4 regions of the Streptomyces sp. bgisy027 genome follow, and region 3 is predicted to be linked to each of the others. Evidence: riboswitches for the same ligand, from Rfam matches in the RefSeq annotation. Region 3 holds a riboswitch; each other region holds the start of a gene.
What was found. Region 3 has a riboswitch for cyclic di-AMP ahead of AC3ETA_RS15460 (C40 family peptidase). Riboswitches for the same ligand answer to the same signal wherever they lie in the genome.
Positions count from the first base shown of each region.

Region 1: linked by a shared signal. The riboswitch ahead of AC3ETA_RS07520 (C40 family peptidase) and the one ahead of AC3ETA_RS15460 (C40 family peptidase) in region 3 are both predicted to bind cyclic di-AMP.
Region 2: linked by a shared signal. The riboswitch ahead of AC3ETA_RS24865 (peptidoglycan DD-metalloendopeptidase family protein) and the one ahead of AC3ETA_RS15460 (C40 family peptidase) in region 3 are both predicted to bind cyclic di-AMP.
Region 4: linked by a shared signal. The riboswitch ahead of AC3ETA_RS29260 (M23 family metallopeptidase) and the one ahead of AC3ETA_RS15460 (C40 family peptidase) in region 3 are both predicted to bind cyclic di-AMP.

Region 1 covers NZ_JBYIVZ010000005.1:197,025-204,336, forward strand. The annotation lists gene pcrA (DNA helicase PcrA) at 1-2,012, opposite strand, end outside; cyclic di-AMP (ydaO/yuaA leader) riboswitch at 2,367-2,536, shown strand; gene AC3ETA_RS07520 (C40 family peptidase) at 2,545-3,717, shown strand; gene AC3ETA_RS07525 (tellurite resistance/C4-dicarboxylate transporter family protein) at 4,034-5,029, shown strand; gene AC3ETA_RS07530 (hypothetical protein) at 5,007-5,360, opposite strand; gene AC3ETA_RS07535 (C40 family peptidase) at 5,862-6,914, shown strand; gene AC3ETA_RS07540 (LuxR C-terminal-related transcriptional regulator) at 6,927-7,312, opposite strand, start outside.
Region 2 covers NZ_JBYIVZ010000024.1:124,769-132,080, forward strand. The annotation lists gene AC3ETA_RS24855 (TetR/AcrR family transcriptional regulator) at 1-326, shown strand, start outside; gene AC3ETA_RS24860 (SGNH/GDSL hydrolase family protein) at 430-1,215, opposite strand; gene AC3ETA_RS24865 (peptidoglycan DD-metalloendopeptidase family protein) at 1,461-2,399, opposite strand; cyclic di-AMP (ydaO/yuaA leader) riboswitch at 2,404-2,569, opposite strand; partial or broken gene AC3ETA_RS24870 (GH36 C-terminal domain-containing protein) at 2,869-3,108, opposite strand; gene AC3ETA_RS24875 (tyrosine-protein phosphatase) at 3,259-4,056, shown strand; gene AC3ETA_RS24880 (DUF6126 family protein) at 4,070-4,189, opposite strand; gene AC3ETA_RS24885 (helix-turn-helix domain-containing protein) at 4,186-4,818, opposite strand; gene AC3ETA_RS24890 (aspartate aminotransferase family protein) at 5,071-6,456, opposite strand; gene dxs (1-deoxy-D-xylulose-5-phosphate synthase) at 6,453-7,312, opposite strand, start outside.
Region 3 covers NZ_JBYIVZ010000013.1:24,982-32,293, reverse strand. The annotation lists gene AC3ETA_RS15470 (ATP-dependent Clp protease proteolytic subunit) at 1-360, shown strand, start outside; gene AC3ETA_RS15465 (hypothetical protein) at 368-676, shown strand; cyclic di-AMP (ydaO/yuaA leader) riboswitch at 1,097-1,229, shown strand; gene AC3ETA_RS15460 (C40 family peptidase) at 1,233-1,706, shown strand; gene AC3ETA_RS15455 (LysE family translocator) at 1,760-2,374, opposite strand; gene AC3ETA_RS15450 (LysR family transcriptional regulator) at 2,483-3,406, shown strand; gene AC3ETA_RS15445 (ATP-binding protein) at 3,411-3,869, opposite strand; gene AC3ETA_RS15440 (helix-turn-helix domain-containing protein) at 4,083-4,952, shown strand; gene AC3ETA_RS15435 (DUF397 domain-containing protein) at 4,962-5,189, shown strand; gene AC3ETA_RS15430 (8-amino-7-oxononanoate synthase) at 5,269-6,396, opposite strand; gene bioB (biotin synthase BioB) at 6,570-7,312, shown strand, end outside.
Region 4 covers NZ_JBYIVZ010000032.1:18,050-25,361, forward strand. The annotation lists gene lhgO (L-2-hydroxyglutarate oxidase) at 1-250, shown strand, start outside; gene trmB (tRNA (guanosine(46)-N7)-methyltransferase TrmB) at 391-1,242, shown strand; gene AC3ETA_RS29255 (PrsW family intramembrane metalloprotease) at 1,377-2,726, shown strand; gene AC3ETA_RS29260 (M23 family metallopeptidase) at 2,849-3,874, opposite strand; cyclic di-AMP (ydaO/yuaA leader) riboswitch at 3,886-4,043, opposite strand; tRNA gene AC3ETA_RS29265 (tRNA-Met) at 4,373-4,446, opposite strand; gene AC3ETA_RS29270 (dihydrofolate reductase family protein) at 4,560-5,693, opposite strand; gene AC3ETA_RS29275 (MarR family winged helix-turn-helix transcriptional regulator) at 5,761-6,276, shown strand; gene AC3ETA_RS29280 (GTP cyclohydrolase II) at 6,399-7,040, shown strand; gene AC3ETA_RS29285 (MBL fold metallo-hydrolase) at 7,188-7,312, opposite strand, start outside.

The DNA of each region.
Region 1 (7,312 bases), on a different contig from region 3:
GCGCGCATGTGCGGGAAGACGCCGTCCTCCATGCCGGTGAGGAAGACGACCGGGAACTCCAGGCCCTTGGCGGTGTGGAGGGTCATCAGGGTGATGACGCCGGAGCCGTCCTCCTCCTCGTCCGGGATCTGGTCGGAGTCGGCGACCAGCGCGACCCGCTCCAGGAAGTCCGAGAGTCCTCCGGTGGCCTCGCCCTCACCCGTCTCCTGCTCGAACTCCAGGGCGACGGCCGCGAGTTCCTGGAGGTTCTCGATACGCGTCTCGTCCTGCGGGTCGGTGGAGGCCTGCAACTCGGCCAGATAGCCGGTCCGTTCCAGAACCGCCTCCAGCACGGTCGCCGGCCCGGCCCCCGACTCGACGATCGTACGGAGCTCCTCCATCAGCGTGTTGAACCGCTTGACGGCGTTGGTGGACCGCGCGGCCATCCCGTACGCCTCGTCGACGCGCTTGAGCGCCTGCGGGAAGCTGATCTTCTCTCGCTGCGACAGCGCGTCGATCATCGCCTCGGCGCGCTCGCCGATGCCCCGCTTGGGCACGTTCAGGATCCGTCGCAGCGGCACGGAGTCCTCGGGGTTGGCCAGCACCCGCAGGTAGGCGAGGACGTCCCGGACCTCCTTGCGCTCGTAGAAGCGGACCCCGCCGACCACCTTGTAGGGCAGCCCGACGCGGATGAAGATCTCCTCGAAGACACGGGACTGGGCGTTCGTCCGGTAGAAGACGGCGACGTCGCCGGCCTTCGCGTCGCCCGCGTCCGTCAGTCGGTCTATCTCCTCGGCGACGAACTGCGCCTCGTCGTGCTCGGTGTCCGCGACATAGCCGGTGATGCGCGCGCCCGCGCCCGCGTTGGTCCACAGGTTCTTGGGGCGGCGGGACTCGTTGCGCTCGATGACGGCGTTGGCTGCGGTCAGGATCGTCTGCGTGGAGCGGTAGTTCTGCTCCAGCAGGATCGTCGTCGCGTCCGGGTAGTCCTCCTCGAACTGGAGGATGTTGCGGATGGTGGCGCCCCGGAAGGCGTAGATCGACTGGTCGGCGTCACCCACCACGCACAGCTCGGCGGGCGGGACGTCGTGCGCGCTCGGCGGCACGTCGACGGGGTGCTCGCCGGTCCCGACGAGCTCGCGCACCAGCGCGTACTGGGCGTGGTTGGTGTCCTGGTACTCGTCCACCAGCACATGGCGGAAGCGCCGGCGGTAGTGCTCGGCGACGTCCGGGAAGGCGCGCAGCAGGTTGACCGTCGTCATGATCAGGTCGTCGAAGTCGAGGGCGTTGGCCTCCCGCAACCGCGACTGGTACAGGGCGTACGCCTGAGCGAGGGTCTTCTCGAAGCCGTCCGTCGCCTGGGCGGCGAAGTCCTCCTCGTCGATCAGCTCGTTCTTCAGGTTGCTGATCTTGGCGCTGAAGGACTTGGGCGGGTACCGCTTGGGATCGAGATCCAGATCACGGCACACGAGCGCCATGAGCCGCTTGCTGTCGGCGGCGTCGTAGATCGAGAACGACGAGGTGAACCCGAGCTTCTTGCTCTCCCGGCGCAGGATGCGCACGCACGCGCTGTGGAACGTCATCACCCACATCGCGTTGGCACGCGGGCCGACGAGCTGCTCGACACGCTCCTTCATCTCGCCCGCGGCCTTGTTGGTGAAGGTGATCGCGAGGATCTGCCCCGGATGCACGTTCCGCTCGGCGAGGAGGTGGGCGATGCGGTGGGTGAGCACACGCGTCTTGCCGGAGCCGGCGCCGGCCACGATGAGCAGCGGGGTGCCGGAGTGGACGACGGCGGCACGCTGGTTGTCGTTCAGCCCCTCCAGCAGCGCCGCGGCGTCGATGACCGGCCGCGGGGCGCCGTCGCGGTAGTGGTCGTCCCGGTCCGGTGGCACGTCGAACTTCCCACCGAACAGATCGTCCGGAACCGGTTCCGGAGCGTGCTCGTCCTCGGGCGGCGGCGGGTGCTCTTCCTCGTGGGCCCGAGGGGCCTGGAGGTCCGCCAGGAAGCTGTCGTCAAAGAGGCTGCTCATCGCTCTCCGAGTCTAGGCCGCCGCACTGACAGCCCGCCCCCACCCTCGAAACATCACAGCCCCGAACCCCCGACGATCACCCCCCGACCCCCTCCCTCACTCCCAGCAACCGCCCCACCGCAACCCGCAACCGGCCACCCCAGACGGGCATCGACACTCCCAAATCAACCTACTCACCCCTCACGCCCACAAAACCTCGCACGCTCCCCCGAACCAACCACCGCCCGTCGCGTTCTGGACCAAGGTCACGAAAATGTATCGGGCATATCGAACATCAACCTTCACAGGGGCCACACGAGTTGGCTACCGTGCCGGGCAGGCCGTACGACCCCCACCGGCGAACGACGCCGGGCCGCACGGCCTCCGCCGAGTCCGGCGCGCCTCACGGCGACCGGAGCCGGGGACCCACCGAACTTGGGGTGAATCGGCCCGACTTCCCTCCCGGGGACGGGCCGTAGGGCAACCCTTCCGAACCACCCGCCCGAACCCGACAGCTAACTCGGTAGGCGGAACGTGGAAGGAGTCGCCTCCCTTGGCGTCGCACCGCAAGTCGCGTCCCGCCGGTACGCGCGTAGCAGGCATACGCACCCCTGCCCTCGCCACGGCCGCCCTCACGTCCGTGGCCCTGCTGTCCCAGACGGCCAACGCCAGCCCGTCGACGGACGACAAGCCCAGCCTCGAAGAGGTCGAGAAGAAGGTCGACGACCTCTACCGCCAAGCGGAGTCGGCGACCGAGAAGTACAACGCGGCCAAGGACAAGACCGCGAAGCAGCGCAAGCGCGTCGACACCCTCCTCGACGACGTGGCCCAGCGCACCCAGAAGCTCAACGAAGCCCGCGAGGAACTCGGCCGCAACGCGGCCGCCCAGTACCGCACCGGCGCCGCGGCCCCCGACACCGCGACCTTCCTCCTCGCGGACAACCCGCAGGACTACTTCGACCAGACGCAGCTGATGGACCGGATGACCGGCCGTCAGAAGGAGTCGGTCGACGACTACTTCACCCAGCAGTCCGAGACGATGGAGAAGCGCCGGGAGGCCACCCAGAGCCTCGAGACGCTCACCGACTCGCAGAACGACCTCAAGTCCGCCAAGGCCACGGTCCAGCAGAAGCTCTCCGACGCGCGCGAGCTCCTCTCGAAGCTGACGGCCGAGGAGAAGGCCCGCCTCGCCGCGATCGAGAAGCGCAAGCAGGAGGAGGCCGCCCGCAAGGCCGCCGAACTGGCCCGCCAGCAGGCGGAGGCCGAGCGCCAGCGCCAGGAGGAGGCCGCCGCCCAGCAGCAGGAGAGCACCCAGCCTCCCGCCGACTCGGGCACCTCGGACTCATCCTCCGCGGACTCCTCCTACGCCACCAAGGCCGAGAAGGCCCTGGCCTTCGCCCGCTCCCAGATCGGCAAGCCGTACGTCTGGGGCGCAACCGGCCCCGACTCCTACGACTGCTCCGGCCTCACCCAGGCCGCCTGGAAGGCCGCCGGCGTCGACATCCCCCGCGTCACCTACGACCAGGTCAACGCCGGCACCACGGTCCCCCTCTCCAGCGCCCAGCCCGGCGACCTGGTCTTCTTCTACGACGACGTCACCCACGTGGGCATCTACATCGGCAACGGCATGATGATCCACGCCCCCAAACCCGGCACGTACGTCCGCGAGGAGTCGATCTACTACGACGGAGAGTCGTCGATCCACAGCGTGGTCCGCCCGGCCTGAGCGGGAACGGACGCCCCCCGGCACTGGCAGTCGCCCACGGGGCGGCAAGGGGCCGTGCCGAGGGTGTCCGCCCGCAGCGGCGGGCGTCAACAAACAGCACCCTTCTTCGTGCCGGGCAACCGCCCGACCGAGGACGGACACCCCCCAGGCACGTCCCCGACCCACCCCACACCCGCAGGCGCAACGCACGCCCCCACCCAGCGCGACGGGCCGCCGCAGGCATGACCACGAAGGAACCACCTGACACAGGGCGATTTCCCGACACCCCCGAGCGCGCCCCACGGCCATCCCCCACCCCGCTCCATAGCATCGCCCCATGCCCGGCCCCACGACCCCCACCTCCCCCTTCCACACCTGGTGGTCGCAGCGACCCCCCGCAGCCGGCGCCGCGGTCATGGCCACCGGCATCCTCTCGACAGCTCTGCACCAGACGGGCTACGAGACCCTCTCCCGCATCGCCCTCGCCCTCGGCTGCGCAGCCTGGCTCGCCCTGGCCGCCGACTTCACCGCCCGCTTCCTCCAGGACCGCGACAGGTGGCGGAAAGAGGCGGCCACCCCCGCCGCCCTCACCGCCATCGCCGCGACGGCAGTCCTCGGCACCCGCTTCACCACCCTCGGCTGGGTGCCCCTCGCCGAGGCCCTCCTGGCCCTGGCCACCGTGCTCTGGCCGGTGCTCCTCCTGGCGGTCCTGCGCCGCTGGCACCGCCGAATGCCCGGCGCGGTCTTCCTCGGGTGCGTGGCCACAGAGGGCCTGGCCGTACAGGCCGCGGCGCTGGCTGCCGCCGAGACCACGGCATGGCTCGCCCACATGGCGCTCGTGTTCTTCTGGCTGGGCCTGGTCCTCTACGTCGTGGCCCTGCCCCGCTTCGACCGGCGCCAGCTCGCCCGCGGGGCCGGCGACCAGTGGGTCGCGGGCGGCGCCCTAGCCATCTCCGCCCTGGCCGGCTCGAAGCTGCTCGCCGCCGACAGCCCCGCCCTCCACCTCTGGAACGACGACGACTACGGCGTCCTGCGCACCATGACCGTCGCCCTGCTCGTACTCGGCGTCGCCTGGTACGCCGTCCTGCTCCTCGCCGAGTTCGCCTGGCCGCGCCTGCGCTACGACGTCCGCCGCTGGTCCACGGTGTTCCCGATGGGGATGGCGGCAGCCGCGACGCTCTCCGTCGGCACCACCCTGGACGCCCCATGGCTGGAACACCCGGGCGAGGCACTGATGTGGATCGCAGTCGCGGCCTGGCTGGCGGTCACGGCGGGCGCGGCCTGGAACTGCACACGCCTCGGCAGCAACGTCACGTCCACAACACGGCGATGAAGACGTTCGCCATGGTCAGCAGCCCCACCAGCCCGAACAGCCGCTTGTCCACGGTCTCCTCGTCCCGCTTCACATAGACGAGCCCGAGGATCACGATCAGCAGCGCCAGCTTCACACCGATCTTGATGTTGTTGACGGACTGATCGTCCGCCTGGTTGAGACCGACGAGGACCACCCCGGTGACCAGCATGGTCAGCGCACCGTGCAGCATCGCGGGCACGAACCGGGCGGTGCCCTGCCCCATCGCCTTCATCTGCGTGAAGAACCCACCGAGCAGCGCGGCGATACCGATGATGTGCAGCCCGACGAACAAATGGATGAGTACGTCCATGGGCCCGGAGCCTAACCACCACGAAAAACCCGCCCGACACCGCCCCGCACCCTCTTGCGCCCCGCATATATGCGCGCCATAGCACCCCGCCACCCTCAGCCACCCCCAAACCGCCACTTCGGTCAGCACTCAGCGTGAACCAGACGCCTCCATCCAGGGATCACGCTCACTTACGGTCACCATCGGTCCGCTCACAGCACTTCCGCACAACCCGTCACCGACCCGACACGGAGAGGTTTAGCGTCCTTCACCAGGTGACCGGCTCCCCACCGCCGCCCGGGCCAGGGGCGGCAGTCGGACACCACCGCCGAGAAAGGTCCGGCGGCGGCCCGCTCCCCCTGTGCGGGCCGCCGCCGGACGCGTCACCCGCCCCGTGCGGTCGTACGTCCGCTCCCCCAGGCGGCTCGTGGACCCGCCGTTCCTCCGGGGCGGAGTACGCCCCGGCGCCGCCCTGGCGGACGTACGGGACGTGGCGGGCGGACGAAAGGACGTGCAGTCCACGTGGCAGCGCACCGAAAACCCCGTCAGCGCTCGGCCGGCGGCAATACGGCCCGCACGGCATGGACGATCGCACTGGCGGGCGCGGCGACGGCGACCGGCTTCGACGGGACCGGGCACGCCGAGCCGCAGCTGACACCGGCACAGGTGAAGGCCGAGGTGGACCAGCTGTACCAGGAGGCGGAGGCCGCCACCGAGAAGTACAACGGCGCCAAGGAGCAGGCGGACGCCGCCCGGCAGCGGATCAGGAACCTCCAGGACCAGACCGCCCGCAAGACGGAGAAGCTCAACTCGGCACGAGAAGCGCTCGGCTCGATGGCCGCGGCGCAGTATCGCGACGGCGGCCTCGACCCGGCCCTCCAGCTCGCCCTCTCCGAGGACCCCGACCGCTACCTGGACGGCGCCGAGTTCGCCGAACGCGCCGGCAACCGGCAGGCCTCGTCCGTGGCGAGCGTCCGCAAGCAGCTCCGCGAGATCGAGCAGCTGCGCGGCGCCGCACACGTCGAACTGACCTCACTGAAGTCCCGCCAGGCCGAACTGAAGCGGCACAAGAAGACGATCACGGGCAAGCTGGACTCGGCCCGGGACCTGCTGACCCGACTGACCGCCGAGGAGCAGGCCCGTCTCGACGATCGCGTCACCCGTTCCTCGACCGGCGTCCGCGACGCCCGGGTCTCCCCCGGTTCCGCCGCCGCCCAGGCCCCCAACTCCCGCGCGGCGGCCGCCGTCTCCTACGCCTACGCCAAACTCGGCAGCCCGTACGTCTGGGGCGCGACCGGCCCGAACGCCTTCGATTGCTCCGGCCTCACGCAGGCCGCGTACCGCGAGGCCGGCGTCTCCCTGCCCCGCACGACCTACGCCCAGATCGACGCGGGCCGCCGGGTCTCCCGCTCCGAACTGCTCCCGGGCGACCTGGTGTTCTTCTACTCCGGCATCAGCCACGTGGGCATCTACATCGGCAACGGCCAGATGATCCACGCCCCGAACCCGTCCGCACCGGTCCGGGTGGCACCCCTGGACGAGATGCCCTTCGCGGGCGCCACCCGGGTGGCCTGACCCGCCTCGCGCTCAGACGAGTCGCCGTGCCGTCGCCCACCGCGTCAGCTCGTGCCGGTTGGACAGCTGGAGCTTGCGCAGGACCGCCGACACATGGGACTCGACCGTCTTGACGGAGATGAACAGCTGCTTGGCGATCTCCTTGTACGCGTACCCGCGCGCGATCAGCCGCAGCACCTCCCGCTCGCGCTGCGTGAGGCGGTCCAGGTCCTCGTCGACCGGCGGGGCGTCCGTCGACGCGAACGCGTCCAGGACGAACCCGGCGAGACGCGGCGAGAACACCGCGTCGCCGTCCTGGACCCGGAAGACGGAGTCGACCAGGTCGGTGCCGGTGATCGTCTTGGTCACGTACCCACGCGCGCCGCCCCGGATCACGCCGATGACGTCCTCCGCGGCGT
Region 2 (7,312 bases), on a different contig from region 3:
AGGCCAAGGGCTGGCGGCTGTGGATCGAGGGCTGGGCGGCGGCGCTGCGCGAACCCGCGCTCCAGGAGGTCACCCGGGACCTCGACCGGCAGTGGAAGGGGGCCATCACCGAGGTGATCGCCGAGGGCGTCGCCGCCGGCGAGTTCCGCTGTCCGGACCCCGGCGCCACGGCGCTGCGCCTGACGGCCCTGCTCGACGGGCTCGCCGTACAGCTGACGTCGTACCCGGGCGCGATCTCACGCACGCGTGCCCAGGAGTGGGTGGATGAGGCGCTCGCGCAGGAACTCGGGCTGGAGCGCAAGGCGTTGACCGCGACGGACCGGTGAGGCTGTGTGTGGCGGGAGCACATGTGGTGTGAGGACATACGTCCGGGCCGCACCGATCAATCCTCGGTACGGTCCGGACGTATCGGTCGCTCGCGAATCGCCCTCAGGCCACCGCTCGGATCCGCATCTTGATGTCGTCCGGGGACAGCGCGCCCTTGGCCGTCACATGGTCGCCCGACGACTCGCCGCGCAGTCGCCGGCCGATCCACGGCACCAGGTACTCGCGGGCCCAGTGGACGTCGTCCCGGCGGACCTCGAGGGTGCCGCGGGGCGGGAGCGGCGGCCAGGGCTGGTCCGGGTCGGCGGGGATCTCCAGACCGAGGACCTGGCCCGCGCGGAGCGCCACGCGCGTGTGCCCCTCGGGGGACAGGTGGAGCCGGTCGTCGTCCCAGGCGCGGCGGTCCTGAACGGTCTTGAGGGACCACAGGTCGAGCACCGGGCAGCCGTACCGGTCGGCGATGGCCCGCACATGTCCGTTGTACGTGGCGATCTTGCCGCGCAGATGCTTCAGCACGGGCACGCCACGGGTGTCGAAGCCGGTCGTCACCATGACGGTGCCGACGGCCGAGGTGAGCCGGACGATCGCCCGCTCGAAGCGCTCGGCGACCTCGTCGGGGTCGGTTCCGGGTCGGATGATGTCGTTGCCGCCCGCACAGAACGAGACCAGGTCCGGGGCCAGTTCGGCGGCCTTCGGGAGCTGGTTCTCGATGATCTGGTCGAGCAGTTTGCCGCGTACGGCGAGGTTCGTGTAGTTGAAGTCGCCCTCGGGGCGGCGGTCCGCGAGCAGGACCGCGAACCGGTCGGCCCAGCCGACGAACGCGCCGTCGGGGCCGGGGTCGCCGACGCCCTCGGTGAAGCTGTCCCCCACCGCAACGTACGACCCGATCACTGCGCTGCTGTCACTCTTCGAATCGTCTGCCACATCGACCCATGATTCACCTTCGAATGTGACCTACGCGACCGTAGGAAAGGGTTGACGATCGGTGAGATAAGCCACTCCTAAAGTGTTCACCAAACGTGGAATAAGCCTCTGAACAGGGGTGTTGTGGGCGCAACATGCCGAAGGCCGGACCCGGGGATCGAGGTCCGGCCTTCGGCCGCGTGTCAGGCAGGTGGTTCTGGCGTGGGGCCGCGTCAGCCGATGGCGACACCCTTGGCGCGCAGGTAGGCGACCGGGTCCACGTCCGAGCCGTAGTCCGGCGTGGTGCGGATCTCGAAGTGCAGGTGCGGGCCGGTGACGTTGCCGGTCGCGCCGGAGAGGCCGATCTGCTGGCCCGCGGTCACGGTCTGGCCGCTGGAGACCGAGAGCGAGGACAGGTGGGCGTACTGGGCGTAGTAGCCGTCGGCGAGCTGGATGACGACCTGGTTGCCGTACGCGCCGCCCCAGCCGGCCGAGACGACGGTGCCCGCGCCGACCGCCTTCAGCGGGGTGCCGGTGGCGGCGGCGAAGTCGACGCCGGTGTGGTAGCCGCTGGACCACATGCTGCCCGCGATCTTGTAGCCGGTGCCGAGGGAGGCGCCGGACAGCGGGGCGGAGAAGCCGTTGACGGTGCTGGTGGTCCCGGCGGCCTTGGTGGCCTTCTGCGCCTTCTTCGGCGTGGCGGACTTCGCGGCGGACGAGTCCTTCGAGGAGGACTTGGACGCCGAAGAGGGCTTGGAGGGCGACGACTTGGGGGCGGTCGTCGCGGCCTTCTTGCCGCCGATGGCGAGCTTGAGACCCGGGTGGATCAGCGACGGGTCGGAGCCGACGGCCTCACGGTTGTCGGCGTAGAGCTTCTTCCAGCCACCGCTGACGTTCTGCTCATCGGCGATCTTCGAAAGGTAGTCGCCGACCTTCACCGAATAGGTCCGCACGTCCGTCTTCTTGTGAGCGGACTTCTTGTCGGCGGTCTTCTGGCCGGCGATCGGAAGGGACTGAACGGCCTTTTCCGCAACGGACTGCGAGGGAGCGGCGTGGGCGCCGGTGGCTCCCATGAGCGGAAGAGCGAGAGCGGCGCCACCGGTTCCGGCGACGGCAATGGAGCGGGTGAAGCGCAGGGACTTCGGACGGCGATGCTTACCCTTCGCGGGCATGACGAATTCCTCTCCGGCGCCTGCGAGGTGAGCTGTCGGGTGCGGGCTGGAGATGCCCGGCCGCGCCGAGGCGCGACTTGACCCCTAGCCGTTCCGGAGACCGGAACAGGCGGTTCTACCTGTGGGTCCCCCGCTCCTGCCGTGCACGGGTGAGTTTGCGCGGAATCCGAGCGGCGGCAGGATTGGGCGTCCGTCCGGATTGGTCGTGAACGTAAGCGAGGAAGACGCATGGGAACAAGTGAGAGGTTCCGTCCGAATGCGTTCCTGTTGATCCGTTGTGGGAATTAGCCGTCACCGTGCGTGAAATGCGGGGGCGCCGCCCGACTCAAAGCCCCTTGAAAAGCCCATGAATTACGTGAACATGACGGGCGACGCACCGTCACGGCTATGACGCTCCTCACGTGACACTGCTCCAGCTTTCTTTATCGCAGGGCGAGTTGGAATGAAGGTGCCAATTCGGACAGAACACCTAGATGCGACGGAGTCGAATAACTGCCGCATCGAGGTCGCCCTTCAAGTCGGCGCGCAGTCCGTGATGCACCAGTACGGCCCCTCGGTGAATTTCACCCGTTTCAAGGCATTCATACGCAACTGCCGGATCCAGACCCCCGCAACCGGAGCGCCGGAAGGGGCGCCGCGGCCGGTGCAGGTCGCCGCGCGGCACCGGAGGCCGGACCTCCTTGCAGGGCGCCACCCACTCCCCCACCTCAACACGAGCGGGTCGCGGAATTCCGTCCGCATTCGTCCCGATTGGCACTGAATCCAATTTGGCCCTGGAATCCATGTCGTATGGTCGAGAGCGCACCCCGTCGGCCGCATCGCCGAGCCGCGCCGCCGGGGCTGACTGGGAGGAGCCCCCGTGACGCAGCAGATCCCGTCGACCGAGCCCGAACTGGCCGGGGTTCGCAACTTCCGCGATGTGGGCGGCCTGCCCACGGTGGACGGACGACGGGTGCGGCACGGAGTGCTGTTCCGCAGCGGCCACCTCGCACACGCAACCAACGAGGACGCCGACTTCCTCGGCTCGCTGGGGCTGCACACGATCTTCGACTTCCGCAACGCGGCCGACCAGAAGCTCGAGGGGCCGGACGTCGAGCTGCCGGGCGTGCGCAACGTCAACCTGCCGCTCTCCGACCCGGCGGACGGCGCGGAGTTCTGGAAGATGGTCCGGGACGGCGACCTCGACCAACTGCGCGGGATCCTGTCGGACGGCAAGGGCGCGAACCGGATGATCGTCTCCTACCGTTCGATCATCAAGGAGCGCACCGGCGAACACTCCCAGGTGCTGCACTCGCTCGCCGAGGACAGCGTCCCGGCGCTGATGCACTGCGCGGCCGGCAAGGACCGCGCGGGTCTGTCCATCGCCGTGACCCTGCTGGCCCTCGGCGTCGAGCGTGAGGCGATCGTCACCGACTACCTGGAGTCCAACGCCAAGCACCGCCGCTACAAGGTGCGGCGCAGCGGCAGCGACGCCTCCGCCTACTCGCCCGAGGTCATGGAACTGCTCAGCCCGCTGTTCGACGCGCGGGCCGAGTATCTGACGGCTGCCTTCGAGACCATCGAGGAGACGTGGGGCGGCGTCGACACCTATCTGGAGCGGGGCCTGCGACTGAGCCCCGAGTCCAGGGACCGGCTGCGGGAGCGGCTGCTCGACTGAGGCCGCGCCCGGCCTACTTCGCGCCCGCCTCGAACAGGAAGTAGATGAAGGCGGCGAAGACGTGCCCCACCGCGATGTAGATGATGAGCCGCACCCACAGGGCACGCGGGAACTTCTCCTCCATGTCGCTCATGGCGTCTCTCCAGGGGTGGGGCCCAGGCACAGGGTGGCCGTGGGGCTCTGCAACAGGGTGTGGACGAACAGCAGCTCGACCCCGCCCGGGTCCAGGGCGGCGATGCGGTGCGGGGTGAGCGAATCGAAGTGCGCGCTGTCTCCGGGCACGAGCCGGTGCGTGGTGTCCCCGAGGCGCAGCCGCAGCCGCCCTTCGAGGACGTAGAGCCACTCCTCTCCGGGATGCACCCGCACGATGTCGCCCTGCGAGCCGTGCGGCACATGGACGCGCAGGGCCTGCATCCCGCGCCCGGGCGCGCCCGTCTGCCAGTACATCCAGCCGCCGGCGGCAGTCGGCTCCATGTCGGCGGCACGCACGACGGCGTCCCGGTCGGCGACCGACTCGCCGAGCAGCTCGGAAACCGTCGTACCGTAGATGCGGGCGAGCGCGAGCAGCATCGGCAGCGAGGGCTGGCGTTGCCCGGTCTCCAGCCGGGAGAGGTGGGCCGGTGACAGCCCGGCGGAGCGGGCGGCGGCCTCCAGGGTGAGGGCGGCACGCCGGCGCAGGGCCCGGAGCTGGGGCGCGACGACCGGGAGTGCCCCGGTCGGCACTTCCGCCTCGCCCTCGGGCGAGGTCTCGGGAGAGCTCATGCTCTCCATTCAGCCGCAGGCTTGCCTCTGCGGCAAATTACTTGCCTCAGAGGCAAAAGCCACGGGCCGCGAGCCGAACGCCCGACCGGGCCCGCACAGTGCCAACCGGGTCTCGCACAGTGCCAACCGGGTCTCGCACGGTGCCAACCGGGCCCGCACAGCGCGAACCGGACCCGCACGGTGCTATCGCCCGCACGGTGCCTATCGGGCCCGCACGGTGCCTACCGGACCCGCAGCCTGCCTACCGCGCCGTCACCGGTTGGCGACCGCCTGCTTGATCAACGTCTTGCCGAAGTCCCACATCAGCCCGCCCCCGCTGTGCGCGTCGTCCATCACCTCGGTGAAGGCGTCGACGAACCGGTCCACCTCCCGCTCGCCGATGATCAGCGGCGGGATCAGCTTGATCACCTCCAGGTGGTCGCCGGAGACCTGGGTGAGGATCCGGTGCCTGCGCAGCAGCGGGACGACGACCATCTGCGCGAACAGTCCCTTGCGGGCGGCCTGGAGCATGGTCCAGCGGCCGCGCAGCTTCAGCGAGTCGGGACGGCCGAACTCGATGCCGATCATCAGGCCCCGGCCGCGGACGTCGGCGAGCAGCTCGTACTTGCCGACCAGCGCCGCGAGCCGGGACCGCAACTGCTCCCCGGTCGCCCGCGCGTTCGCGACGATCTGCTCGTTCTCCATGACGGACAGCACGGCGAGCCCGGCCGCCATGGCCTGCGCGTTGGACCCGAAGCTCGCCGAGTGCACGAGCACCCGGTCCATGGACGAGTAGACCTTCTTGAAGATCCAGTCCTTGCCGAGGGTGGCCCCCACCGGCACATAGCCCCCGGAGAGCGCCTTGGCGACGCACACCAGGTCCGGCTCGACGCCCTCTTCGTGCTGGTAGGCGTAGAAGTCTCCGGTCCGGCCAAGGCCCGTCTGCACCTCGTCGGCGATGAGCAGCGCCTTGTGCTTGTGCAGCAGCTCCTGGGCGGCCCGCAGATAGCCGGGCGGGGCCTCGTGCACGCCCTTGCCCTGGATCGGTTCGACGATCAGGGCGGCGACGTCGCCCTTCTTCAGCTCCCGGGCCAGGGCGTCGAGATCGCCGAGCGGCAGGGCCGTGTCCGGCAGCAGCGGGGCGAAGCCGTCCCGGAAGCCGGACTCACCGTTGACGGACAGGGAGCCCGTGGTCAGCCCGTGGAAGGCGTGGTCGCAGTACAGCACCCGCGGCCTGCCGGTGACGAACCGCGCGAACTTCAGCGCGGTCTCCACCGCCTCCGTCCCGCTGTTGCCGAAGAACACCCGCTCCAGGTGCGGGCTGTGGGTGAGGAGCCGCTCCGCCAGCAGCCCGGGCAGCGGCTGGCAGTCGAAGCGGGTGAGGTCGGCGAGCTGGGCGTCGAGGACGTCGTGCAGCGCCCTGCGGACGACGGGGTGGTGGCGCCCCAGGCCCATCACCCCGAACCCGGCGAGCATGTCCAGGTGGTCGTTGCCCTCGGCGTCCCAGAAGTGGGCGCCCTCGGCCCGCTCGTAGACCTTGTCGAAGCCGATGGTGTGCAGCATGCGCGGGAGCTGGTGGTTCAGGTACTTCGTGTGCAGCTCGTAGCGCTCGGCTCCGCGCTCGGCGAGGAGCCGGCCGAGGTCGAACTCGCTCGTCATTCGGCTTTCTCCTTGACCGGCACGACGGTACGACCGTCATGACCTCCCTCGGCCCGCTCCGCGCCAGCCACGCTCTCCTCGGCCTCCTTGAGGGCCAGGCTCGCGCTGATCCGGCCCGCGATCTCGACGGGCGTAAGGCCGATGTCCGCGAGCACCTCGCCCCGCTTGGCGTGCGCGAGGAACTGCTCCGGGATGCCGAACCGCCGCACCGGTACGTCGACGTCGGCGTCGCCCAGCGCGAGCGCCACGGCGGAGCCCACCCCGGAGGACCGGCTGTTGTCCTCGACGACGGCCACCAGCCGGTGCTGCGCGGCGAGGGGCGCGAGGGCGGGGTCGACGGGTTTCACCCACCGCGGGTCGACGACGGTGCAGTCGATGCCGCGGGCCTGGAGCAGCTCGGCCGCCTGGAGGCACACCGGAGCCATCACACCCACGGCGACGAGCAGGACGTCCGGCTCGCCGGCGCCCCGGTGCAGCACGTCCAGCCCGCCCACCCGGTCCACCGCCGGGATCGACGGCCCGACCGACTCCTTCGGGAACCGTACGAGTGTCGGCGCGTCGTCGCAGGCCACGGCCTCGCGCAGCTGGGCCCGCAGCTGGTCGGCGTCGCGCGGCGCGGCGATCCTGAGGCCGGGGACGACCTGGAGGATCGACATGTCCCACATGCCGTTGTGGGAGGCACCGTCGGCGCCGGTGACACCGGCCCGGTCCAGCACGAACGTCACTCCGCAGCGGTGCAGCGCGACGTCCATGAGGAGCTGGTCGAAGGCACGGTTGAGGAACGTGGCGTAGACGGCGACGACCGGGTGCAGCCCGCCCGTCGCGAGGCCCGCCGCGGACACGGCCGCGTGCTGCT
Region 3 (7,312 bases):
GACGTGGAGACGATCTGCCTGGGCCAGGCCGGGTCGAGCGGCGCCGTGCTGCTGGCGGCGGGCACTCCGGGCAAGCGGTTCGCGCTGCCGGGGGCGCGGGTGGTGATCCATCAGCCGCAGCTGACCGAGCCGGTCGAGGGGCAGGCGAGCGATCTGGCGATCCGGGCCGCCGAGCTGACGCGGGTGCGGGCCCGGCTGGAGGAGATGCTCGCCCGGCACACCGGACGCGCTCGTGAGCGGGTGGCCGACGACATCGAGCGGGACAAGATCCTGACCGCCCAAGAGGCGCTGGAGTACGGACTGGTGGACCGGATCATCCCCAGCCGCACACACACGCTCGCTCCGCCGACAGGGCGGTGAGCGGCCGGTGCTTCCACCCGAATTGCCGCCCCTGCCTGCGCTGACGCGCGCGGAGGGCGAGTTGATCGACCGTTATCTGGACGTCGTGGACCTGCTCGGCCGGATCAACCCGGCGCACCACGGCGACACCTATCGCGGACTGCGGGCCGCCCAGGCGCTCGTGAGCAGGGCGGCCGAGCTGCGGGACGCGCTGGCGCTGATGCACCAGCGGGGCGAGACGGAGCTGCACGCTCCCACGCTGGCGCGTGCGTTGCGCGTGCTGGACGGAGAGCGCCGCACGGCTCGCGTCACGGTGCCCCCGCGCTCCGACAGTTGACGCCCTCCCGCAGCCGGATTCCGGGCGCCCCGGCCCACTGACGAGGCGTCCGGAACGGAGTTGAAACGGGCCGAACGACGTACCCCCTTTCGGCGTAGTCACCCCTCCTTCCGCGCGGCCGTCAGGGTTGCGCAACGGGCATGACCGCCAGGCGGAATCAGTCACTCCGTCCCTGGTCCGGGACTCCTCGGGCCTCTGGACACTCACTCGAACGGGGGGCCACCCACCCGAACGGGTGAGTGGTGAGTAACACCACAAACCCCCGATTCCGTTGGGTATTTCGCTCATCCGTGCGCCAAGATCCCTGTCTGACGACAAGCCCCCGCCACAGCGGCGGGGCGGTCCGGGCGGACGCCGAGTCCTGCCGCCGCCCGGATGACCGGTCGACAGGAGTGGATCGGCAGGAGTGGAGGACCCGAGCAAGACGGGTCGCCGGAGCGGACGTTCGTTCGATCCGAGCAACCCTTGGGGTGAAGCCGCGGCAACGCGGCCGGGCAACTTCGCCAGCCCGAATCCGACAGGTCATCCTTCTCAGGCGGCTGACGAAGGGTTGCGCATGACTGCGCTCAATCGTGTCCCGTCGCTCATGGTCCGGGCCGGTACGGCTTCGGCCCTCACCATCGCCGCAGTGGGCGGCTCGATCGTGGCACCCGGCTTCACGTCCGAGGCCGAGGCGGCCACGCCGGCGTCGAAGGCACTTCAGGTCGCGGCCTCCAAGAAGGGCTCCCCGTACCGGTGGGGCGCCACGGGCCCGAACCGGTTCGACTGCTCGGGGCTCACGCTGTACTCGTTCAAGAAGGCGGGCAAGAAGCTGCCCCGCACGGCTGCCCAGCAGTACAACAAGACCCGCCACATCTCCGCCAAGAACCGCAAGGCCGGGGACCTGGTGTTCTTCCACTCGGGGTCGTACGTCTACCACGTCGGTATCTACGCCGGTAAGGGAAGGATCTGGCACTCCCCGAAGACCGGCGACGTGGTCAAGCTGCAGAAGATCTGGACCAGGAGCGTCTGGTACGGCCGGGTCAAGTGACCTGCCCGGGGGCGGGGGCGGCGTCCTGACACGCCGTCACCGCCCTCGGGGCCTCACAGGGCGAGCAGCGGCCCCGCGAGCAGGGCCGCGCCGAAGGCCGTCAGGGCCGCGCCGGCGGCGAGCGTGACCGCACGTGCGGCGCGCGGCCGGCGCAGCCACCTGCCGAGCCGGTCCACCAGCAGGGCGACCACCTGGAACCACACCAGGGCGATCGCCAGCACGATCATGGCCAGCAGCAGCGTCCGGGGCAGGACCGGAGCGCCCGCGGGCACGAACTGCGGCAGCACGCTGAGGAACGTGAGGGACGCCTTCGGGTTGAGGGCGTTGGTCACGAATCCCTGCCGCAGCGGCCGCGCGGCGGACTCCTCGCGCGTGTCCACGACTTCGGTGGGCCGCTGCCGCAGGGTCTGCACGCCCAGGTACAGCACATAGACGCCGCCGACCACCTGAAGCGCGCGGAACAGCGCCGGTACGGCGGCCAGGACCGCGGCCACGCCGACGACCGCCATCGTCACGTGCACCAGCAGCCCCGCCCCGATCCCGAGCGCACAGGCGATGCCGGCGCGGCGGGAGACCAGGGCGTTGCGTACGACGACGGTGAAGTCGGCCCCGGGCATGGCGACCAGGCCGGCGGAGACACCGGTGAAGGCGATGAGCTGAGCGTCCATGGACCCCAGTGTGCCGTCGACAAGCCTTCAGTAGGTATGTCGAATATTCTGGCAATCCCTAAAGCATTGCTTAAGGCGTACGGGTGACCGAGGCGGAGGGAGGGCCATATGTACGACCCGGTCCGGCTCGCCGCCCTGGTGGCGGTCGCGGAGGCGGGCTCGATCACCCGCGCCGCCGAACGGCTCGGGTACACCACGCCGGCGCTCTCCCAGCAGCTGGCCAAACTGGAGCGCGAGGCGGGCACGGCCCTTCTGGTGCGGCACCACAGGGGCGCGCGGCTGACGGGTGCGGGCGAGCTGCTGGTGGCCCGGGCACGACGGGTGCTCGACGAACTGGACCGGGCCCGGCACGAGCTGGCCCGGCTGACCGGCCTGTCCGGCGGCACGCTGCGCCTGGGCACCTTTCAGACGGCCGGCATCCATCTGCTGCCGCCGGCCCTGAGCGCCTTCCGCCGGGCGCATCCGGACGTGGAGCTGACGGTCGCCGACTACGAACCGTCGGCCGGCGTCGCCGCGGTGGCCGCGGGCGAGGTCGACCTGGCACTGACGCACACCTACGAGCCTGCGGAACCGGCGCCGCTGCCCGCGTCCGTCGGCGTCGAGCCGATCCTCGTGGAGGAACTGGTCCTGGTGTCCGCGCCGGGCCATGTGCTCACCAGCGGCGCCACACGGCTGCCGCTGACCGAGCTGGCCGGGCAGCCGCTGATCAGCATGGCGCCGGACGCTCCGGCTCGGCGGGGTGTGGAGGCGGCGCTGACCGAGGCGGGGGCCATGCCGTCGGTGCTGGTGGCGACGCCGGGGTACCTGCTGGTGTGCGCCCTGGCCAGTGCAGGGCTCGGAGTCGCGGTCGTACCGGAGATGGTGGCGCGCACGTCGGTCGCTCCGGTGGGGGTGCGCGCGCTGGAGGGCGGGCGGTTGCGCCGTACGATCTCGGTCGCCTATCGCGGCGACGAGGCGGCTCCCGCCGCGGACGCCTTCCGGGCTCTGCTGCGCGGCACGTTCGCCCGCTCCGGGCAGCCGCAGCAGCCGTGAAGGGTCAGGACTCCTGCGGTCCCGCGGCGGCGAGCGGTTCGGCGGGGACCGTCCACGGCAGTTCGATGGAGACGGTCTTGCCGCCCTCGCGGGTAGGGCGCACTCTCAGCCTGCCGCCGCATTCCGCGGTCAGCCAGCGGATGATCACCATGCCGCGCCCGTTGTCCTGCTGCACGGCGGCCGGCAGCCGCTTGGGGAAACGCGGATGGCTGTCGGTGACACCGATGCGCAGGTGTTCGTCACGGTCGAGCGCGAGGTCCACCGTGAAGGTGGGTGACTGACCGAGGGTGTGCTGTACGGCGTTGGTGGTGAGTTCGGAGACGATCAGGCGGATGGTGTCGGCCACTTCCGTGTCCGGTGGCAGGCCCCATTCGGCCAGGGTGGTGAGCACGTAGGCCCGGGCCGCGGAGACCGAGGCGGGATCGCTCGGCAGAGTGACGGATGCTTCCAGGTGATCTGCCATGACGACGTCGTCCCTTTCCCACGGGACCGTAGTCCGACACGGAGCGGATGGTTCGAGTACGGTCCCGGACTGGTGCTTCGTCGCCAGACTGCCATTACCGCACCCGTCACGGGTGGCGATCCACCAAGATATGCATATATCTGTCGCTCGAAGCGGTGAACTCTGCGACGGCAGAGCGTATTTGGGCGGCTCGGTTGGAGTAAGGAGTGGCCCATGCAGCACGGTCCCGCGGTACGCCGCCGGAAACTGGGCGCGGAACTGCGTGCGTTACGCACCGGGGCGGGGCTCACCAGCGGTGAGGCGGCCCGGCTGGCGGGCTGGCACCAGTCCAAGGTGAGCCGGATCGAAACCGGCGCCAGCGGGGTGAAACCGCCCGATGTGCGGTTACTGCTCGACGTCTACGGCGTGGAGGATGCCCAACTACGAGAGTTGCTACTGGTGTTGGCGGGCTCCGACGAGGGCGGTGGCCGGCATCACTGGTGGCACGCGTACCGCGGAGTGCTGCCGCCGACGTACCGGGACTTCATCAGCCTGGAGTCCCAGGCGAGCGCGATGCGCACGCTGGAGACGTCGGTGGTGCCCGGACTGCTCCAGACGCCCGAGTACGCCCGGGCGGTGACCCGGGCCGCCGTCGGCGGGCTCGACGGGGACGCCGACGATCGCCTCGACGCGCTGGTCGCGGTGCGTCTGGCCAGGCAGGACGTGCTGCGCGCGGATCCGCCGCTGAAGCTGAGCGCGGTGCTGGACGAGGCGGTGCTGCGCCGGGAGATCGGCGGGCCCGAGGTGATGGCGCGGCAGCTGAGCCGGCTGATGGAGGCGGCGCAGCTGCCCCAAGTCCGGCTTCAGGTGCTGCCGTTCAGGGCCGGAGAGCATGTCGGCATCACGGGCCCTTTCGTTATCTTCTCATTTTCGAGCACTTCTGATCTGGATGTGGTTGTTCTCGACCACTTGACGAGTAGCCTCTACCTCGAACGGAAAGAAGACCTCCAGGCCTACACGGAGGCCTTCAACACCCTTCGGATCCACGCCCTTTCGCCCGAGGAATCGTTGGATTACATCGCCGCGCTAGGTGGCGGTGTGTAAGGAGGCACCATGACAGCACTGCCTCGGAACCTCATGTCCAGCACCGAACTGCCAGGTGCGAGGTGGTTGCGCAGCAGCTACAGCACCGGTGCGAACAACTGCGTCGAGACGGCACGGCCGCACTCCGGTCCCTGGACCGGGCTGCTCGCGGTGCGCGACTCCAAGGACCCGGCCGGCCCCGCGCTGCTCTTCTCCCCCGAGAGCTGGGCGGGTTTCACGGCCGCGCTCCAGTCCTGACCCCCTGACCGATCCGATCAGGCCTGATCGAATCTGATCAGTTCTATCCGATGTGCGAGCAGGGCCGTGTCACGCCGACTCATGGTCGTGTCTCGCCGATCACTTCAACAGCGCGCTCGATCTCGGCCTCGGAGAGGTCCGCGCGAGCGGTCAGCCTCAGCCGTGAGATGCCGTCGGGGACGGAAGGAGGACGGAAACAGCCCACGGCGAGGCCCGCCGCACGGCACTCGGCCGCCCAGCGCACGGCCTTCTCCGGGGACGGGGCGCGCACGGAGACGACCGCGGCGTCCGGACGTACGGCCTCCAGACCCGCGGCGGTCAGCCGTGCGTGGAGTTCACGTGCCACCGCACCCGCCCGTGCCGCCCGCTCCGGTTCGCGGCGCAGCAGCCTGAGCGCCGCCAGTGCCGCGCCCGCGGACGCGGGGGCGAGACCCGTGTCGAAGATGAACGTCCGGGCGGTGTTGACGAGGTGCTCGATCACCCGCGCCGGGCCGAGGACGGCGCCGCCCTGGCTGCCGAGGGACTTGGACAGCGTGACGGTGACGACGACGTCGTCCGCCCCCGCGAGCCCCGCCGCCCGCGCCGCGCCGCGCCCGCCGTCGCCCAGGACGCCCAGCCCGTGGGCGTCGTCGACCAGCAGTCCGGCGCCGCGCTCCCGGCACGCCTCGGCGTACTCGGCCAGCGGGGCCGCGTCGCCGTCGACCGAGAAGACGGTGTCCGACACGACGACCGCCGTGCCCTGGTGCGTGTGCAGCGCCTTGCGCACCGCCTCCGGTTCGGAGTGCGGGACGACCTGGGTGGTGCCCCGGGCCAGCCGGCAGCCGTCGATGAGCGAGGCGTGGTTGCCGGCGTCCGACACGATCAGCGAACCGTGCGGCGCCAGCGCGGTGACCGCGGCGAGGTTGGCCGCGTAGCCCGAGGAGAGGACCAGCGCCGCCTCGAAGCCGCAGAAGTCGGCCAGCTCGCGCTCCAGCTCGGCGTGCAGCTCAGTCGTGCCCGTGACCAGCCGGGAGCCGGTCGCGCCGCCGCCCCAGGTCCGCGAGGCCCGCGCCGCGCCCTCGGTGACCTCCGAATGGCGGGCCAGGCCCAGATAGTCGTTGCTCGCGAGATCGAGGAGCGGCGATTCGGCGGGCCGGGGGCGCAGGGTCCGTACGAGCCCGGCGCGGCGGCGCAGCTCCGCCTGCTCGTCGATCCAGCCGAACGCCATGGTTCCTCCGGGGCTTTGGTGAGCGGTACACAGACGTCGCTTTTGTAGGCAGTGGACAGACCCTAGCCGTACGGCGGCCCGCCCACGGTGTGGCAATACCCACACATCGAAACGACAGGGTTGTGCAAACTCACCTTGGCTCGGACGCCCTCCGTACGTCAGGATCAGCTTCCATGGACCTGCTGAACACGCTGGTGGACAAGGGGCTTCGGCGCGAGCTGCCGACCCGCGAGGAAGCCTTGGCCGTCCTCGCCACTTCCGACGACGACCTGCTCGATGTGGTGGCCGCGGCCGGCAAGGTGCGCCGGCACTGGTTCGGCCGACGGGTGAAACTCAACTATCTGGTCAACCTGAAGTCGGGCCTGTGCCCCGAGGACTGCTCCTACTGTTCCCAGCGTCTCGGCTCCACCACCGGGATCCTGAAGTACACCTGGCTCAAGCCGGACGAGGCGTCCCAGGCGGCGGCTGCCGGATTGGCGGGTGGCGCCAAGCGGGTGTGTCTGGTGGCGTCCGGGCGCGGCCCGACCGACCGTGACGTGGACCGGGTCTCCGAGACCATCAAGGCCATCAAGGACCAGAACGACGGCGTCGAGGTGTGCGCCTGCCTCGGCCTGCTCTCCGACGGACAGGCGGAGCGGCTGCGCGACGCGGGCGCCGACGCGTACAACCACAACCTCAACACGTCCGAAGGGACGTACGGGGACATCACGACCACGCACACCTACGCCGACCGCGTCGACACCGTGCAGAAGGCGCACGGGGCCGGGCTGTCCGCGTGCTCCGGTCTCATCGCCGGCATGGGCGAGAGCGACGAGGACCTGGTCGACGTCGTCTACTCGCTGCGCGAGCTGGACCCGGACTCGGTGCCGGTCAACTTCCTGATCCCGGTCGAGGGCACCCCGCTGGCCAAGGAGTG
Region 4 (7,312 bases), on a different contig from region 3:
CAAGGCGGCGTTCACGGTGGCGGTGCGCAGGCTGCTGCCCGCGGTGACGTCGGACGATCTGGTGCCCGCGGCCGCCGGGGTGCGGGCGCAGGCGGTGCTGCGGGATGGATCTCTGGTGGACGACTTCCTGATCAGCGAGGGTCCCCGGGCCGTGCACGTACTGAACGCGCCGAGCCCCGCGGCCACGGCCTCGCTGCCGATCGGGCGGGAGGTGGCCCGCCGGGCGCTGGCGGTGCTGGGCTCGGGGTGAGGCGGTGAAGGGGTGAGGCGGTGAGAGGGTGAGCTGACTCTCACGCCCGGCAGTGCCGGGCTCGATCCGAGGGGTCGGCCGGCCGCCGGGGAGCGGGCGTGGGTCTCCCCCGTCCCGCTCCCCGTAAAATCGACCCCACTGTGTCTGACTCCCTCAACGCCTCCGCCCCCCAGCCCGCCACCACCCCGGCTCAGGCCGGGACCGGTGAAGAGGGCATGCGTCATGTCCCCGGGGTCTCCGTCCGGCACACCCGTGCCAAGGGTGAGCCACGGTTCCCGGACGGGCCCAAGGCCGATCCGGCCGGGTCGCACTTCGAGCGGCGGATCCGGAGTTTCCAGCCGCGCCGGAGCCGGGTGACCGCGGGGCAGGCCGACGCGTTGCAGCGGCTGTGGCCCAAATGGGGCCTGGACATCGACGGGCAGCGCGTCGTCGACCTCGCCGAACTGTTCGGGAACGACAACCCCGTCGTCCTGGAGATCGGCTTCGGCATGGGCGAGGCCACCGCGCAGATGGCCGCCGACGACCCCGGCACCAACATCCTCGCCGTCGACGTCCACACCCCGGGGCAGGGCAACCTCCTCAACCTCGCCGACCACCACGGGCTCGGCAACGTCCGCGTGGGCAACGGCGACGCCATCATCCTGCTGCGGGAGATGCTGGAGCCGGACGCCCTCGACGGGCTGCGCGTCTACTTCCCGGACCCCTGGCCCAAGAAGCGGCACCACAAGCGGCGGCTCATCCAGCCCGAGTTCCTCCACCTCGCCGCGACCCGGCTGCGACCCGGCGCGCTGCTGCACTGCGCCACCGACTGGGAGCCGTACGCCGAACAGATGCTCGAAGTGCTGAGCGCTCATCCCGACTTCGAGAACACCGTCCCCGACGGCGGTTTCGCGCCCCGTCCCGAGTTCCGGCCGCTGACCCGTTTCGAGGGCCAGGGACTGGACAAGGGTCATGTGGTGAACGACCTGCTCTTCCGCCGCGTACAGCGGTAGGAGCAGCGGGAAGACCAGCACCGACGACCGTCCCCCGAGGACATCGACACCAGCACCGACAGCAACCCCTCACCGGCGCCCGAGCCCCCTCGCGCTGCTGCGGGCGGCGCCCCTGCCTCGTTAGGGTCAATGCCGTGGCCACCTGTCCCCCGTACCCGACGCACCCCACCGGTCCCACCGGCGGCGCACTGCGGCACGCGCACTGGTGGCAGAAGCGGTGGGTGCGCTACGGCGCGCTCAGCACCCTCCTCGCGCTCTCCGGGCTGGTGATCCTCGCGCTGGTGCGTGAGCAGACCGGCACCGAGGGGTTCCTGGTCGGACTCGGGCTCGCCGTGCTGCCCGTGCCGCTGCTGGTGGCGTCCTTCCGCTGGCTGGACCGGGTCGAGCCGGGCCCCTGGCGCAATCTGCTGTTCTCCTTCGCCTGGGGTGCCTGCGCGGCGGCGTTGATAGCGATCGTCGCCAACAGCTTCGCGACCAGATGGATAGCGACCGCGACGGCCGACCCGTCGCACGCGGACACCCTGGGCGCCACCGTCATAGCGCCCGTCGTGGAGGAACTGGCGAAGGCCGCGGCCGTGCTGCTGGTCTTCCTGTTCCGCCGCCGGGACTTCACCGGCATCGTCGACGGCGTGGTGATAGCCGGGGTCACCGCCACCGGCTTCGCCTTCACCGAGAACATCCTCTACCTCGGCACCGCCTTCGGTACCGACCAGCTCACCGGCGACAGCGGCATCGCCTCCGTCACGGCGGCGACCTTCTTCGTCCGCGTCATCATGTCGCCCTTCGCGCACCCGCTCTTCACCGTCCTGACCGGCATCGGCTTCGGCATCGCCGCGCGGTCGGGCGAGCGCCAGCAGGTGCGCCGCGTCCTGCTCCCGTTCCTCGGCCTGCTGCTCGCCATGGGCATGCACGCCCTGTGGAACGGCTCCTCGGCCTTCGGCGAGTACGGCTTCTTCGCCGTGTACGCGACGCTCATGGTGCCCGCGTTCGGGCTGCTGACCTGGCTGGTGATCTGGACCCGCCAGCGCGAGCTGCGGACCGTGCGCGAGGAGCTGCCCGCCTATGTCGTCGCCGGCTGGCTCTCACCGGGCGAACCGTTCGCGCTGGGCTCGATGCGGGAACGGCGGGTGGCCCGGCAGTACGCGCGCCGGCACGGCGGACGGACGGCGGCACGGACCGTGGCGCAGTACGAGGCCTACGCCACCTCGCTGGCGTTCCTACGGCACCGGGGCCGCCGCGGCCGGGCCGGCGCCGACTTCGTCGTACGGGAACAGGAGTTGCTGCACGCGCTGTGGCACCGCCGGGAGTTCGCCCGCCCGGCCCTGGAGCACGCGGCCGCCGAGCAGTCCTGGCGGGGGCACCAGCACGGGTACGGCCACCCGCACATGGCACCGGTGCCGGTCCACTGGCAGTCCTACGGCCAGGTCGACGGGCCGGGGTACGGCCCGTCGCCATACCCCGCCTACAACCCGTACCGGACGTGACCGGGCCGCGGCTCAGGGGGCGTTGACAGGCCCTGGGGCATGCCGAAACCGGCGGTCCTCGCGTCGGGGGGTCGTCGCCAGGACCGCCGGGGATCAGAAGTGGATACCCGTCTCGGGGTGGGTCAGGGGTTGAGGCCCTTGCCCTGGAGCCAGGCCATCGGGTCGATGCCGCTGGTGCTGCCGCCGGGGTGCACCTCGAGGTGCAGGTGGGCGCCGGTGACGTTGCCCGTGGCGCCGACGCGGCCGATGACGTCGCCCGTGTTCACCTTCTGGCCGACGCTGACGCTGATCGAGGACTGGTGCGCGAACCAGAGCTCGGTGCCGTCGTCGAGGGTGATCTCGGTCTTGTAGCCGTAGGAGCCGTCCCAGCCGGCGAAGGTGACCGTGCCGGAGTGGATCGCCTTGATCAGCGTCCCGGTGGGGGCGGCGAAGTCGAGGCCCGTGTGGTACCCGGAGGACCAGTAGGCGCCGGCCTGACCGAACGTCGAGGTGATCGTGTACGAGGAGGTCGGCAGCGTGTACTGCTTGGCCAACTCGGCGAGGCGCTCGGCCTCGGCCTTCTTGCGGGCCTCCTCCTCGGCGGCGGCCTTCGCGGCGGCGGCCTTGGCCTCGGCTTCCTTCTCCGCCTTGGCGGCCGCTTCCTTGGCCTCCTTCTCGGCGGCGGCGACGGCAGCGGCGGCGGCCTTGCTGTCGATCTGGTCCTGCTGGAGCTCGGCCTGGGCGATGATCCGGCTGCGCAGCGCCTCACCGGCGTCCGAGGTGCCCTGCGCGGTCTGCTCGGTGGTCTCGCCCATCGTGCTGAGCGCGGTGGCCGTGTCCTCGGCGGGCTCGGACGAGTCGTCGGAGATCAGCGGCAGGTCGGGCATGGTGATGGCGACCGGCGGCTTGCCGCTGTTCGCGCTGGCCATGCCGCCCGCGCCGACGGCGGCTATGACGCCGACGCCGAGAACCGTGGAGCTGCGGGCGAGTCCCCCGCCACGCTGCTTGGAGACGCGGTGCCTGCCACGAACGGGGCGAATGGACTCCGCGGTGGGGTTCCACTCCTCGAACGGGCCCTCGTCGGTGCGGTAACGGTCGTAGCCGAAGGTGTCGGTGTCGCGTTGACTCGGCACGAACGGGGCTTGCGGAGCAGGCCGGTTGGACGCCACGTGGGCGTACTCCTTTCCTTCCTTCTCGCCTACCGGGTTAGCTGACGGGTTCGGAGCAGGAAGGTCTCCTACGCGCGTATATCAACCGTGACTTCCCGGCGATATTCGCGCGATTCACCCCAGGGTGGTGGTTCCCCGGCTCCCTTGCGGGACTCGGCGCGTGCGCACGGAGCCGCCTCTTGTGACGGCTGGGACGACCGCGCTGCGTTATCGAACGTTAATAGACGCGAGGTGCGGATTCCAAGCTGTTCCTCTTGATCATTAACGATTTTCGCCCGGACTTACGGGTCACGAGCGGCCTAAATCGGGCGAGTTGGCCAAACCTCAGATGCCACATCGATACTGACGGCGTGTCAGTTGTTATGCGGAGGGCGGTCGTCCGATCACCCCCGGTGACGGCGATCCGAAAGCACACCGAGCCCCGCGGCAACGGGAGTACGGGAGTACGGGAAAACACTCAGGGCCGGAACTGAATCAGTTCCGGCCCTGAGCCTTCAGTAGCGGGGACAGGATTTGAACCTGCGACCTCTGGGTTATGAGCCCAGCGAGCTACCGAGCTGCTCCACCCCGCGTCGGTGAATCCATAGTACGCCATCCGCGGGGCCCGAAGCACACGGCTTTTCCCGGGGGCCGTTCTGACCAGTACGTCTCGGTCAGCGGTGCGGGCCGCGTCACACCGGGGCGGTCAGGGCAGCAGGTGGGCGTTGGGCGCCTTGGCGCGCTCCTCGTACTCCGGCAGCACCAGCACTTCCACGCCCTGCGCCGCCAGCATCCCGCTCCCGTCGGCGCCCGCCACGAAGGTGTCCGGCTCCCGCCAGGCCGTCACCACCCGGCGGACCCCCGCCCGGAGGATCAGCCGCGCGCAGGGCACGGGCCGGGACGAGCGGCGGGTGCACGGCTCCAGGCTGCTGTACACGGTGGCGGACGCGAGCCTGGGATCCCCGGCCGCGATCTTCGCCAGTGCCGCCTCCTCCGCGTGCACATGCGGATCACCGCCCTCCCGGGAGTGCCCGCGCGCAAGTTCGCTCCCGTCGGCCGCGACGACCACCGCGCCGACGCTGAAGGCCGTCTCCGACGGCGGGCACCGCTCCGCCAGCTCGCATGCCAGCGCCAGCCAGTGCCGGTCCGCGGCGGAGGGGAGGGTGCCGGTGCCGGGTGCCGTCGGCGCGTAGCGCATCAGTACGACGTCCTCGATACGGCGCGACTCCAGCAGCCGCAGCCGGCCGCCCTGGTAGCCGCCCGGCCCGAACAGCCGCGGCGCCTCGGGGTCGCCCACGAACAGCGGCGCCAGCACCAGCTGCAACTCGTCCGCCAGCCCCTGTGTCATCAGCTGCGTGTGGACGGTGCCGCCGCCCTCGACCATCAGCCGCTCGACGCCGCGCGCCTCGCGCAGATGGGCCAGCAGGGACCGCCAGTCCAGCTCCGGCCCCAGCGCGACGACGTCCGCCGCGACCGGCTCCCGGCGCAGCCGCTCCGCGCCCTTCTCCGTCGTGTAGACGATCTTGTCGCCGCCGGTGTGCCAGAAGTTCGCCGCCGGGTCCAGCTCGCCGGACGCGCTGACCGTGACCTTCAGCGGGTACTCCGGCCTGCCCGCCGCCACCCGCGCGGCCCGCCGCTCGGCCGAGTTCACCAGCAGCCGCGGGTTGTCCGCCCGGATCGTGCCGGCGCCGATCAGGATGGCGTCCACGGACGCGCGGACCTCGTCGACCCGGTCGAAGTCGGCCGGGCTGGACAGCAGCAGGCGCTCGGGGGTGGTGTCGTCGAGGTAGCCGTCCAGGGAGACGGCGGCGGACAGCAGGACGTAGGGGTACGACGGCATCGGCGCGCTCTCCGGCTCGGCAGACTGCGATCTTGGTTCAAGTTTGAAACAAACCTACACTGGTGGCATGACGACTCGCTGGCTCACCCCCGAGGAGCAGCGCGCCTGGCGCGCGTACATCGGTGCCGTGCACCTGGTGGAGGACGCGCTGGACCGGCAGCTCCAGCAGGAGGCCGGCATGCCGCACATGTACTACTCCATCCTGTCCACCCTGTCCGAGTCCCCGGAACGGCGACTTCGGATGACCGATCTCGCGGAACGGCTGAAGATCACCCGCAGCCGGCTGACGTACGCCGTCACCCGACTGGAGAAGGACGGCCTGGTGCGGCGCGAGAACTGCCGCTGGGACAAGCGGGGCAGCATCGCGGCGCTCACCGACGAGGGCATGACGGTCCTGGCGGGCGCCGCACCGGGTCATGTCGAGACCGTGCGGTCGGCGCTCTTCGACCGGCTGAACCCGGAGCAGGTCGGGCAGCTGGAGGAGATCTTCACGACGGTCACCGAGGGCTTCCAGGGCGACGCGGCGAACACCACCGGGGACGACGTGCCCTGGCGGCGGCGCTCGGCCAAGTCCTGTTCGTGACCAGGACGACATTTCCGACGCAATCCTGTTGATTCAAATTTAAAGCAAGGGGTAGGGTCCTGGATCGAGGGCCTGCTTCAAATCTGAAGCAGACATCCATGTACGGAACCCGGAGAACCCGCATGCCCGACTTCACCGCCGCCACCCAGCGCGCCCGCGTCCGGGTCCCGCTGCGCTTCCAGGACGGCTACCGCGCCGACGCCGAACTCGTCACCTTCCACGGCCTGGCCGACGGCCTGGAGCACGTGGCCGTCGTCCTCGGCGCCCCGGCCCCCGGCACCACCCCGCTGGTCCGCCTGCACTCCGAGTGCCTGACCGGCGACGTCTTCGGCTCGGCGCGCTGCGACTGCGGCCCCCAGCTGCGCGAGGCCGTCGAGCGGATCGCGGAGCGCGGCGGCGTGCTGCTGTACCTGCGCCAGGAGGGCCGCGGCATCGGGCTCTACAACAAGCTCGACGCGTACGCCCTCCAGGACGAGGGCCTCGACACCTACGCCGCGAACGCCGCCCTCGGCCTCCCGGAGGACGCCCGCGACTACACGGCCGCCGCCCAGATGCTCACCGCCCTCGGCATCGGCGAGCTGGACCTGCTCTCCAACAACCCCGACAAGGCGGAGCAGCTGCGCGCCCTGGGCGTAGAGGTCCAGGGCCGCGTGCCCACCGGCGTCTTCGCCACCCCGGACAACGTCCGCTACCTGCGCGCGAAGGTGCTCCAGACCCAGCACACCCTGCCGCTGGGCGACCTGTCGAAGCTCAGCGCAGGCTGAGCGGCCCGTCGGCCCTCGCGGAGCCGGGCGACCCTGTCGGCCCTCGCCGGGCCGGGCGACCCTGTCGGCCCTCGCCGGGCCGGGCGACCCTGTCGGCCCTCGCCGCGACCCTGTCGGCCCTTGCCGGGCCGGGCGGCCCTTCGCCCCTCACCCCCACTGCACGCGCTCGATCAGCCCAGCGGCCGCGAAGGCGGCCTCCAGCTCCCCCCGTCCTTCGGTGAAGTGGGCCCAGCTGTCGAAGTGGACCGGGACTATCCGCCGCGCCCCCAGGA